DNA from 2 places in the Sphingomonas sp. STIS6.2 genome. Region 1 is predicted to be linked to the other one. Evidence: riboswitches for the same ligand, from Rfam matches in the RefSeq annotation. Region 1 holds a riboswitch; the other holds the start of a gene.
The links. A riboswitch is a leader RNA that binds a small molecule or an ion and turns the genes downstream of it on or off. The one in region 1 is predicted to bind cobalamin.
Positions count from the first base shown of each region.

Region 2: linked by a shared signal. The riboswitch ahead of cobW (cobalamin biosynthesis protein CobW) and the one ahead of sphst_RS13680 (hypothetical protein) in region 1 are both predicted to bind cobalamin.

Region 1 is NZ_JPDP02000116.1:90-3,753, forward strand. Features, by position in the region: gene sphst_RS13675 (S41 family peptidase) at 51-1,388, opposite strand; cobalamin riboswitch at 1,727-1,967, shown strand; gene sphst_RS13680 (hypothetical protein) at 2,190-3,650, shown strand.
Region 2 is NZ_JPDP02000041.1:424,465-433,359, forward strand. Features, by position in the region: gene sphst_RS08205 (HoxN/HupN/NixA family nickel/cobalt transporter) at 157-1,194, shown strand; cobalamin riboswitch at 1,355-1,571, shown strand; gene cobW (cobalamin biosynthesis protein CobW) at 1,709-2,758, shown strand; gene cobN (cobaltochelatase subunit CobN) at 2,764-6,057, shown strand; gene sphst_RS08220 (cobalamin biosynthesis protein CobG) at 6,054-7,178, shown strand; gene sphst_RS08225 (precorrin-8X methylmutase) at 7,178-7,807, shown strand; gene cobI (precorrin-2 C(20)-methyltransferase) at 7,804-8,583, shown strand; gene cobJ (precorrin-3B C(17)-methyltransferase) at 8,580-8,895, shown strand, end outside.

The DNA.
Region 1 (3,664 bases):
CAGAAACCCTGCTCATGCAAATGAGTTTAAGCCGTTCGACGGGCTGGCGCTTACTCAGCCGGACTTAACGGAGCTAATGGGAGCATGCCCGCAATCTTCCCTTGATCATCTAGCGACACTATCGTTTTGCGCCGTCCATTGGCGAACGTGAGCTTGAACTCATCGCCACCAAACGCGGTAGGACGCCAGAAGTCTACCGAGAGTAATCGGCCGAGACTAGCGAGTTCAGTCCGATTCTGAGTGATCTGCGGCTGGATCTCGGAAGCGAGCTGGGGGGTCACAAGGTCTTGGATCGTAGTTCCGCTTGCAATCGCGCCGATAAGCCTGCGGATTGCTGCGTCTGATCCAGCCAGCTGGGCTGTTCGCGGGCTAAAAACCCTTTTTGTAGACGCCGCCGCGATATCGGCGACTGGCTTTGACCCTGCCTTCGCCAGCGCCGCAGAAAGTGCGTTCTCCGCATTAACGGACACATCTGGCCGAACACCAACGCCTTCCCAATTGGTCTTCGTGACCGGATTTTCCGCTCTGCCAGAGGGAATCATGGCGATAACACCGTGACCGATATCGACCGGACCGACAGGATTGGCCCCGCCCCCTGTTGTCTCCCCGATCAACGTTCCTCGCTTGAGCGCTTGGATGTCGTAGGCGAACTCCTCACCGCCAGAGAAGGTCATTTTGCTGGTGAGAACGTAGACAGGGATGTCGAAGAAGGACACCGGTGTGCGAACGGATCGGTAGCTTTCTCGCGTTGTCTCAGTCGTCTTTGCCACGCGTGAGACGATGTCATTGATCGCCCGGCCTGGCGGAACCAGGAAGCTGACGAGGTATGAAACGGCCCCCGGGTCTCCGCCGCCGTTACGGCGGACATCGATGATCAGAGCACGACTGCCTGAGAGGGAGGTCATGGCCTTGTCAACCGCCCTTTTGGAGAAGCTGATTGGTGGAAAGCCAATCACTTCAATATATCCAACACCGCCCGCTAGGATGTCGGCGCGAGTCACTCCGGCGTCCGCGGCGGGCATCTCAGCCGGTGGACCGTCGCCTCGCGGCGGTCGCGGCTCCTGCATCGAGAACACGCTAAGGTGCTTGTCGTGGGTCACGATGGACGCATCAGCGGACAACCGGGCCGCGAGTTCTCCCGCCGTTCTGGCATCGTCGTACTTGCCTGAAGCAAACGCGTCGGTCGTCCTCTTCGCCACTTGCTCGGCCCGCTCAGTGAATATGTAATGGTCGCGCATCGCGCGAGCGAACTCTTCCACAATCGCGCGACGTCCGCCGGCGTCGAGAGCAGGAGCCAGAGCATGGGTCGGCCCCTGTGCTGCAGCGGGCAGCGCCAAGGGAAGAACCAGCGAAAGCGCCCACAATATCACATTGCGTCGACGGCACATCAGCAGCCCCCCTTAATACAGTTTGGGCCGGCGTACGTCTGACCAGTCCAGGCGGCTAGTCAGTACCAAACCCTCAATTCGACAGCCTGTCGGAACGTCGCCTACCAGGCAAGGCCGATGAGCATTCGAACGGCTACAACTGGGCGGACACGCCCTGCCCTACGGCTTCCGGCCAGACGCATAGCCGGACATTAGCGACGTATTCGCTCCTTCCCAGTTACCGCCTTTCGTTAAGGGGCACCGACTTGCCTTTTGACCTCTGTGATGGCCGCTCCGACCGATTGCCGGATGGTCTTCGTCAAGATAGACCGGCGCCGCTGACCTGTTCGATCCGAGCAGGGCGGCATGATCGCGTCGGTGCCCCGAAAGGGGCTTAATAGGGAACGCGGTGAGGGTGGTTCGCCACCTGAAGCCGAGGCTGTCCCTGCAACTGTAAGCGGCGAGCGCGATGCATTTCGCTTCTTCCTGAACCGGAAGGAGCAGCCACTGGGCCAGACGTTTCGTCATGAGGGCCTGGGAAGGCCGTGCATCGTGTGATGACCCGTGAGCCAGGAGACCTGCCGGCGTCTGGTCGCTCTTGCCTGGCCCAGGGGGTGGCCGCGGCACGGTACTCCGTCGAGCGACGACGTGTGCGGTGGGGACCGCACGGGCATGCGTGCCGGTCGCAATCGCGTCCGGCTGGCGCGGATGTCGGCCGTTCGCGGGAGGTCCCTGCCGGGTTCGCCAGACGCCCGGGGGATTACCGTAATGCCGTTCCTATTGTCTCGCCTCGCTTGCGTGGCGGTTCGGTCCACGGCTCGCTTGACGTCCGTCTTTGACGCCGTGAGCGGGCGCGCAATTGGCAAGACTGCCCGGCGCTGGCTTTACCTTGTTCATCGCTGGGTCGGCATTGCCAGCTGCCTGTTCTTCGCGATGTGGTTCCTGTCCGGGTTGGTGATGCTCTACGTGCCCTATCCCTCCCTCTCTTCAGCTGAGAAGCTGACCGGGAGCGAGGCTATCGACTGGGCAGCGGTGGACGTACCGCCACCGCTTGAGGGTGGATATCTACCGCAGGAGCTTATGCTCGAAATGCGCGACGGCACGCCTGTCTGGCGCGTCGCACAGTGGGATGGATCGCATGTGACGGTCGCAGCCCATCGGGGGTCAGTTCTGCCGCTGGTTGACGCGCTGTATGCCGCTCGGGTCGCCGGTCGCTTTGCACATGCAACTGTAGAGCGCGTTGATCATCTGGCACGCGATCAGTGGACGGTTGCGGGTGGCTTTGACCGGCATCGACCGGTCTGGAAGGTCGCGCTCGCCGACGCGTCCGGCACGGAGGCCTATGTCTCCTCGAGTACGGGCGCCGTCGTGCAGGTAACAACCCGCCGCGAGAGGTTCTGGAACTGGCTTGGTTCGGTGCCGCACTGGCTTTATCCGACGGTGCTGCGACAGGATCAATCGGCCTGGCGTCAGGTCGTGCTGTGGGTGTCAGGCCCCTGTATCGCTGCCGCGGTAGCGGGCATGTGGATCGGCATCTTGCGGACGCGCATCGGCGCACGCCGCTTCAGGGGCGGACGGATGACGCCCTATAACGGCTGGATGCTCTGGCATCATATCGCAGGGATGGTTGGTGGTGTCTTCCTGATCGCCTGGATCTTCAGCGGGTGGCTGTCGGTCGACCCCGGCCATCTGTTTGGTGGGACAAAACCGGTCAAGGCCGCGATGCGCGTCTATCAGGCATCCGATCAGATGCCGGTAGTATCGCTCGACCGACTACGCGCCGTAGGTTCCGGTGCAGTGATCGCGCAACTTATTGATAATGCCGGAACGCCGCTTGTGCTGCTCGCCTATCGTGACGGCCGGCGATCCGCTCTGGATGCGGTCATGCTTACCCCGTCGAGCCCGACCACGCACGCCCTGATGGCTGGAGTCCGTCGTCTGGCAGGCTGCACGCGGTTGATCGCGATCGACCGCCTGACGACGCCTGATGCGTATTGGTATGCGGTCGCAACCCTGCCACAGCTGCCGGTGCTCCGGCTGCGTTTCGCTGATCCGCCACAGACGTGGTTTTATATCGATCCCGCCACCGGAGAGATTCTGAAGACCGTCGATAAGCGGCAACGGGCATACCGTTGGGCATTCGACCTCCTCCATAAATGGGATCTCGGCGTGCTCACCATGTACCGGCCGGCCCGGGATATGCTGCTCTGGCTGTTCTCGATCGCAGGCGGGGTGACGTCGATAAGCGGCATCTGGCTGGGATGGAAACGGCTCAGACGATGACGGATGGACCCAGT
Region 2 (8,895 bases), on a different contig from region 1:
GGCACGGTGAACGCCGTCTGAGCGACGACAATGCGGCGGGGGCCGCATCGGCGACGCATGCCGGCCGCTCATGGCGTCCGGTCGGCGCGCGTCCCGGTCGTTCGCGGCAGGCCCCCGTCCTCGTCGGACGCCGGGGATGTGCCAATGACCAAGATCATGACCGGGCGGACCGCCGGTCGTTCGACGCGACACCGGATCGGCTGGATGTTCGCGATGCTGGTGGCGGCCAATATCGCCGCCTGGGGATGGGCGTTCGCGCTGTTCCAGGCGCAGCCGCTGATGCTGGGCACCGCGATGCTCGCCTGGGGGCTGGGGCTGCGCCACGCGGTCGATGCGGATCATATCGCGGCAATCGACAATGTGACGCGCAAGCTGATGCAGGATGGGCAGCGGCCGATCGGGGTCGGCTTCTGGTTCGCGGTCGGCCATTCGGGGATCGTCCTGATCGCCGCGGTCGGAATCGCGCTGACCGCGAGCGCGCTGTCACAGTTCGAGGCGTTCAAGCAGGCGGGCGGGGTGATCGCGACGCTGATATCCGCGCTGTTCCTGTTCACGATCGCGGCGATGAACCTGATCATCCTGCGATCGGTGTGGCGGACCTTTGGCCATGTCCGCGGCGGGGGGCGCTATGTCGAGGAAGACCTCGACCTGCTGCTCGGCAATCGCGGGCTGCTCGCGCGGCTGTTCCGGCCGATGTTCCGGCTGGTCACGCGCAGCTGGCACATGGCGCCGCTCGGGTTCATGTTCGGGCTGGGGTTCGACACTGCCACCGAAGTCGCGATCCTCGGCCTGTCGGCGAGCCAGGCGGCGGACGGGCTGTCGATCGGCACGGTGCTGGTGCTGCCGGTGCTGTTCGCGACGGGCATGGCGCTGGTCGACAGTGCCGACGGGGTGGTGATGCTCGGCGCCTATGAATGGGCGTTCGTGAAGCCGATCCGCAAGCTCTATTACAACATCACGATCACGCTGATCTCGGCGATCGTCGCGATCGCGATCGGCGGGATCGAGACGCTCGCGCTGCTGGCGTCGAAGCTGGGGCTGAGCGGGGGCGTGTGGGACGTCGCTTCGGCGCTGGGCGAAAATTTCAACGGGCTGGGCTTTGCGATCATCGCGCTGTTCGTGGCGTGCTGGGTGCTGAGTTTCGCGATCTACCGGTGGAAGCGGTTCGACGAGATCGAGGTGGTGCGGGGCTAACAAACAGCGTCGTCATCCTGCGCTCGACCCGGCACCCAGAGCCAGGCACCGCATTTTGTTTGGCTCTGGGTCCTGACTTTCGTCGGGATGACGGAGGTCAGGTGCATTGGCACAACCGCCAAACTCCTCTAAACCCAACCCCGAGGTTTGGTTCTACCGAACCTCAACAGATCGCGCCGGTGCCCTTCGGGGCTTGAATGGGAATGCGGTGCGGGAGGTTTGCCTCCCAATGCCGCGGCTGTCCCTGCAACTGTAAGCGGTGAGCGAGACGCACAGGCCCCCGATGCGGGGGCAGCCACTGGGTCACGGGACCTGGGAAGGCGTGCATCGAGCTTCGACCCGCGAGCCAGGAGACCTGCCAGCGTCATGGTCGCTCTTGCCTTGATCCAGGGGATGGTCGCGGCACGGTACTCCGTCTGAGCGACGAACGCGTGCGGCCGTCAGGTCGTGCGCGCGTGTGGCTGCGGGCGTGCGTCCGTCCGTGGCTGTCGTTCCGACGCCCGGAGAGTATCGCATGACCGACCCCCAGCCGACCCTGGCCAAGATTCCCGTTACCATCGTCACCGGATTCCTCGGCGCGGGCAAGACCACGCTGATCAGTCATCTGATCCGCAATGCCGGCGGCCGGCGGCTCGCGGTGATCGTCAACGAATTCGGCACGCTTGGTATCGACGGCGACATCTTGAAGGGGTGCGCGATCCCCGATTGCCCGGCCGAGAATGTCGTCGAGCTCGCCAATGGCTGCATCTGCTGCACCGTCGCGGACGATTTCATCCCGACCGTCGAGACGTTGCTCGCGCTCGACCCGCGGCCCGACCATATCCTGATCGAGACGTCGGGGCTCGCTTTGCCCAAGCCGTTGCTCAAGGCGTTCGACTGGCCCGCGATCCGGTCGCGGATCACGGTCGACGGGGTGATCGCGCTGGCCGATGCGGAAGCGGTCGCCGCGGGACGGTTCGCGCCCGACCTCGCCGCGATCGAGGCGCAGCGCCGCGCCGATCCGAGCGTCGATCACGAGACGCCGCTCGCCGAGGTGTTCGAGGACCAGCTCGCCTGTGCGGATCTGGTGCTGCTGACCAAGGCGGATCTGGCGGGCGAGGCGGGGGTGGCTGCGGCGCGCGCGGTGATCGCGACGGAGTCCCCGCGTGCGTTGCCGGTGATCGCGCTGACCGACGGGGTGATCGATCCGCGTGTCGTGCTGGGGCTGAACGCGGCGGCGGAGGACGACATCGCGGCGCGGCCGTCGCATCATGATGGCGCGGACGACCACGAGCATGACGATTTCGACAGCATGATCGTCGACCTCGGCGAGATCGCGGACCCGGCGGCGCTCGCCGCGCGGATCGAGACCCTCGCGCGCGACGCCGACATCCTGCGCGTGAAGGGCTATGCCGCGGTGACGGGCAAGCCGATGCGGCTGCTGGTGCAGGCGGTCGGTGCGCGGGTGCGGACGCAATATGACCGGCCGTGGCGCGGCGACGAGGCGCGACAGACGCGGCTGGTGGTGATCGCCGAGCATGACCGGATCGACCCTGCAAGGATCCGGGCCGCGCTTCAGGGCTGACGGCGATGCACGTCGTCTTCCGCGAAAGCCACGGGCTGGAGGAGAGTGCGGTCCCGCAGGACCTCGCGCAGAGCCCGGCGGATCTTGTCGTCCTGTCCTTTTCGGACGGGGATCTCGGCGCGTTCGCGGCCGGGTGGCGGCGTGCGGCGGCGAACGGGAGCCCGCTGCCGTCGCTCCGGCTCGCCAACCTGTCCGCGCTCGCGCATCCGCTGTCGGTCGATACCTATGTCGAGCGAACGCTAGCGGGGGGTGAAGGGGCGAAGGGGATCGTGATCCGGCTGATCGGCGGGCGGTCCTACTGGTCCTATGGGTTACAGCAGGTCGAGGCGCTGGCGCGGGCGCGGGGGATCGCGCTGGCGGTGCTGCCCGCGGACGGGCGCAGCGATGCGCGGCTCGATGCGGCGTCGACGGTGCCGGTGTCGACGCTGCGCCGGCTCGCCGCGCTGTGCGACGATGGCGGCGCGGTCGCGGCGCAGGCGGCGCTGGCGCAGATGGCGCTGGCGGCGGGGCTCTATGCCGGGCCGGTCGCGGGGGTGAAGACGGTTCCCGAGGTCGGTGGCTGGCAGCCGCGCGACGGGGTGACGTGCCCGGCGGCGTTCGCGATGACCGCGACGCGGCCGCGAATCCTGCTGATCTTCTACCGCTCCTATCTGACCGCCGCCGATCTCGACCCGATCGAGGCGCTGCATGCCGGGCTGAGCGGGGCGGGGTTCGACGTCGTCGGGCTGTTCGCGCCGTCGCTGAAGGCGCCGGGCGCGGCGGGGTGGCTCAAGCGCTGGGTCGTTGCGCTGCGTCCGGCGGCGATCGTGAATGCCACCGCGTTTTCCGGCCGCGGCGCCGATGACAGCTCGCCGCTCGACGAAGCGGGGGTGCCGGTGTTCCAGGTCGCGCTGGCGACGTCGGACCGCGCCGCCTGGGCGGGGTCGACGCGCGGGTTGTCCCCCGCCGACCTGGCGATGCACGTCGTCCTGCCCGAAGTCGACGGACGCCTGTTCGCGGGCGTCGCAAGCTTCAAGGAGGACGGCGTCCGCGACGACGCTCTCGGCTATGCGCGCCGCGAGCACCGGGCCGACCCCGAGCGGATCGCGGCGATCGTCGCGCGCGTCATCGCGTGGGTGCGGCTGGCGACGCGACCGGTCGCTGAGCAGCGGCCCGCGGTTGTGCTGTCGACCTATCCGGGCAAGGATTATCAGATGGCGCATGCGGTCGGGCTCGACGCGCTGGCGTCCGCGGACGCGATCGTCGAGGATCTGGCGGCGGCGGGCTATGCGACCGGCGGCGCGGCGCCGCAAGCGCTGGCCGAGGCGCTGGAGACGGGGCGGATCGCGTGGCCGGTCGCGGCGTATCGCGCGGCGCTTGGAGCGTTGCCGGCCGTGTTGCGCGATGCGCTCGAGGAAAGCTGGGGCGCGCCCGAGGACGATCCGGCCTGTATCGACGGCGCGTTCGAGTTCGCGGCCGTCGAGCGGGGGGGCGTGGTGATCGCGCTCCAGCCCGAACGCGGGCGCAGCGCGGCGCGGGTCGGCGAGTATCACGACCTCTCGCGCTGTCCCCGTCATGCCTATGTCGCCTTCTATCTGTGGCTGCACGCGCGCAGGACCGATGCGCTGATCCATGTCGGCGCGCACGGGACGCTCGAATGGTTGCCGGGCAAGGCGGTCGCGCTGTCGGGGGAATGCTGGCCCGAGGCGCTGACCGGGGCGATGCCGGTGCTCTATCCGTTCATCGTCAACGATCCGGGCGAGGCGGCACAGGCACGGCGGCGGATCGGCGCGGTGACGATCGGCCATGTCCCGCCGCCGGCCGCGACGACGCGCAGCGGTGCGGGGCTGGGGCGGCTCGAATCGTTGCTCGACGAATTTTCGACCGCCGACGGGCTCGACCCCGCGCGTCGCGACCGGCTGCAGCGCGACATCGCCGACGAGGCGCGCGCGACCGGGCTGGCGGCGACGCTGCGGCTCGACGAGGAGGCGAGCCAGGCGGAGGCGATCACGCGGATCGACACGTTCGTGTGCGACGTGAAGGAGAGCCAGTTCGGCGACGGTCTGCACGTCTATGGGCGTGGTGACCAGGGCGAGGCCGAGCGCGACGGGCTGCTGAGCGCGTTGCGGGGCAGGCGGATCGCGGCGGGGCCGTCGGGGTCGCCGTGGCGCGGACGCAGCGACGTCCTGCCGACCGGGCGCAACCTGTATGCGACCGACGCGCGCGGCGTGCCGTCGCGCGCGGCGCATGCGCAGGGCGTGCGGCTGGCCGACGAGCTGGTCCGCCGGCATCTGCAGGACGAGGGCGACTATCCGCGCGCGCTGGTCGTCGACCTCTGGGCGTCGGCGACGATGCGGACCGCAGGCGAGGAGTTTGCGATGGCGCTCCACCTGCTGGGTACGGAGCCGGTCTGGGATCACGCGTCGGACCGCGTCACGGGGGTCGAGATCCTGCCGCTGGCAAGGCTCGACCGGCCGCGGATCGACGTGACGCTGCGCGTGTCGGGGCTGTTCCGCGATGCGTTTCCCGCGCTCGGCCAGATGTTCGGGCAGGCGGTGCGCGCGCTGGCGCTGCGCGACGAGCCCGGCGACTGGAACCCGTTCGTCGGCACTGCCGTCGGTGCGCGCGTCTATGGGCCCGAGCCGGGTCGCTACGGGCTCGGGCTCGGCGATGCGGGCGAGGCCTATGGCGAGGCGGCGCGGGCGGCGGCGGGGGCGGCATGGCTGGCGGCGTCGTGCCACGCGCTCGACGGGGCGGGCGATGACAATGCGACGCGGTTCGATCCGGCGGGGATCCGCGACCGGGTCGCCGCCGCCGACGCGTTCGTCCATGTCCAGGACCTGCCCGAAACCGACCTGTTGCTCGCCGCGGATTATGCCGCGCACGAGGCGGGGTTCGCGGCGGCGCAGGCGGGTGCCGGGGGTAAGGCCGCGGCGCTGTATCATCTGGACGCGCGGGACCCGGAACGGCCGCGTGCGCGGCCGCTGGACGAGGAGATTGCGCGGGTCGTTCATGCGCGGGCGGCGAACCCGGCCTGGGTCGAGGGGATGATGCGGCACGGGTTTCGCGGGGGCGCGGAGATCGCCGCGACGCTCGACCATATGGCGATGTTCGCGCAGCTGGCGCGGGTGGTGTCGCCCGAGCTTATCGATCTCTACTATGATGCGACGCTGGGGCGCGACGCGGTGCGCGCGTTTCTGGAGAGCGCAAACCCCGCGGCGCTGGCGGCGATGACCGCGCGGTTCGCGGCGCTGCATGCGGCCGGGCTGTGGCCGACGCGGCGCAATTCGATCCTCGCGCAGCTCGACCTGCCGGCATGAGCGCGTTCGTCGTCAAGGGATGGTGCCCCGATGCGTGGCGGCCGATGGCGGCGGGCGACGGGTTGCTGGTGCGGATCCGCCCGCCGCTCGGCCGGCTGACGCGCGCGCAGACACTCGCGCTGTGCGATGCGGCGATGGCGTGGGGAAATGGCGAGATCGACGTGACCAGCCGTGCCAATCTGCAGATCCGCGGCGTGACCGAGGCGGGCTGGCGGGAGCTGGTCGAGGCGTTGCTGGCGGTCGGCCTGATCGACCCCGATCCGGAGCGCGAGGCGCGCGGTGTGATTCTGGTCGCGCCCGACTGGCGGGACGGGGACGACACGCAGCATATCGCCACCGCGTTGCGCGAGCGATTGGCTGACCTGCCGGTGCTGCCCGGCAAGGTCGGCTTTGCGATCGATGCCGGCGCTGCACCGGTGCTGACCCGCGCGCCCGCCGATTTCCGGGTCGAGCGCGCGGTGGACGGCAGGTTGCTGGTGCGCGGCGAGGGGCGTGCGGCGGGGGTGGACGTGACGCGCGACACCGCCGTCGACGCGCTGGTCGCGCTGGCGCGGTGGTTCGTCGACAGCGGAGGTGCGGCGGCGGGGCGGATGGCGCGCCATGCGGCGGCCGTGCCGGGGGCCGCGACCTTGGTTCCCGCGCCCACCGCGCCACCGCCCGAAGCCGGGGCGCATCCGCTGGGCGCGGCGGTCGCGCTCGGCTTCGGGCGGATCGCGGCAGTCGAGTTGCGCGACCGGATCGCCGCAGACCCGGTCACGGCAATCCGCGTGACGCCGTGGCGGATGCTGATCCTCGAAGGCGGGGTGGCGGATGGCGCGCGCGACCGCAGCACCGTGCGCGCCGGGGTCGACGCCTGTGTCGGCGCGCCCGCCTGTCCGCAGGCGAGCGTCGCGACGCGCGACCTCGCGCGGCGGCTCGCTCCGTTGGTTGCTGGCAGTCTGCACGTGTCGGGATGCGCCAAGGGCTGCGCGCGGGCGCGGCCTGCGGACGTGACGCTCACCGGGCGCGCCGGGCGGTTCGATCTTGCCCTGCACGCGCGGGCGGGCGCGCCGCCGCTGCTCGGCGCGCTCGAACCCGCTCAGATTATCGCCCATTTCTCCCAGCCGTCCGGAGCCGCCTGATGCCCTATGCCTATGAGACTGACGGGGCCGCGATCTATCGCCAGTCGTTCGCGATGATCCGCGCCGAGGCGGATCTGGCGCGCTTCGATGCCGAGGAGGAGCCGGTCGCGGTGCGGATGATCCACGCTGCGGGGCTGGTCGCGCTGGCCAAGGATATTCGCTTTTCGCCTGGGTTCGCGCGTGCTGCGCGCGCGGCGTTACGGGCGGGCGCGCCGATCCTGTGCGATGCGCGGATGGTGACCGAGGGGATCACACGCGCGCGCCTGCCGGCGGACAATGCGGTGATCTGTACGCTGCACACGCCCGAGACGGTCGCGCTGGCGAAAGGGATGGCGACGACGCGCTCGGCCGCCGCGCTGGAATTCTGGCGGCCGTATCTGGCGGGCGCGGTGGTGGCGATCGGCAATGCGCCGACCGCGCTGTTCCACCTGCTCAATATGCTTGAGGATCCCGATTGTCCGCGGCCCGCGGCGATCATCGGCTGTCCGGTGGGTTTCGTCGGTGCGGTCGAATCGAAGGATGCATTATGGGCGGCGCAGCCGGTGCCGTGCGTGATCGTCGAGGGGCGGCTGGGCGGCAGCGCGATCACCGTCGCGGCGATCAACGCGCTGGCGAGCGCGGCGGAATGATCGGGGTGGTGGAGCCCGTGCCGACTTTGGTGCCGCCGCCGGGGCAGGCGGTCGTGACGGGCACGATCCACGGCGTCGGGTTGGGGCCGGGCGCGTGCGACTTGATGAGCGTGCGCGCGGACCGTCTGGTGCGCGGCGCGCGGCATATCGCCTATTTCCGCAAGGCGGGACGCCCGGGACAGGCGCGGCGGATCGTCGAGGGGATGCTGCGCGACGACGTGATCGAATATCCGATGGAATATCCCGTCACCACCGAGATTGCATTGTCCGATCCGCGCTACAACGACCGGCTGTCGGGCTTTTACGCGGGGTGCATCGATCACCTCGCGGCTTTGGCGCTGGGCGGCGAGGACGTGGTGGTGCTGTGCGAGGGAGACCCGTTCTTCTACGGATCGTTCATGCACCTCTATACGCGGTTGCAGGGGGTCGCGCCGGTTGCGGTCGTCCCCGGCATCACCGGCATGTCGGGCGCCTGGACCGCGAGCGGCGCGCCGATCACCTGGGGCGACGACGTGCTGACGGTGGTGATGGGGACGCTGCCCGAGGCGGATCTGGTGCGGCGGATCCGCGACACCGATGCGCTGGTGGTGATGAAGATCGGCCGGCACCTCGCCAAGCTGCGCCGCGCGGTCGCCGCGGCGGGGCGCGAGGAGGCGGCGTGGCTGGTCGAATATGCGGCGATGGCGGAGCAGCGCGTCACGCGGCTGTGCGAGGCGGATGCGGTCACGCCCTATTTCGCGATCCTGCTGATCCACGGGCAGGGGCGGCGGCCATGACCCTGAGCGCAGGGATTGGCTGGCTGGCGATCGCTGGGCTGGGGCCGGGGGATGCTGCGCTGGTGACGCCCGAGGTCAGCGCGGCGCTGGCCGCGGCAACCGACGTGATCGGCTATATCCCCTATGTCGCGAGGGTTCCGGCGCGCGACGGCCTGACACTGCATGCGAGCGACAACCGGGTCGAGATCGACCGCGCGCGCCATGCGCTCGAACTGGCCGCGAGGGGCGCGCGCGTCGTCGTCGTGTCGTCGGGGGATCCCGGCGTGTTCGCGATGGCGGCCGCGGTGTTCGAGGCGCTCGAGGCGGGACCGG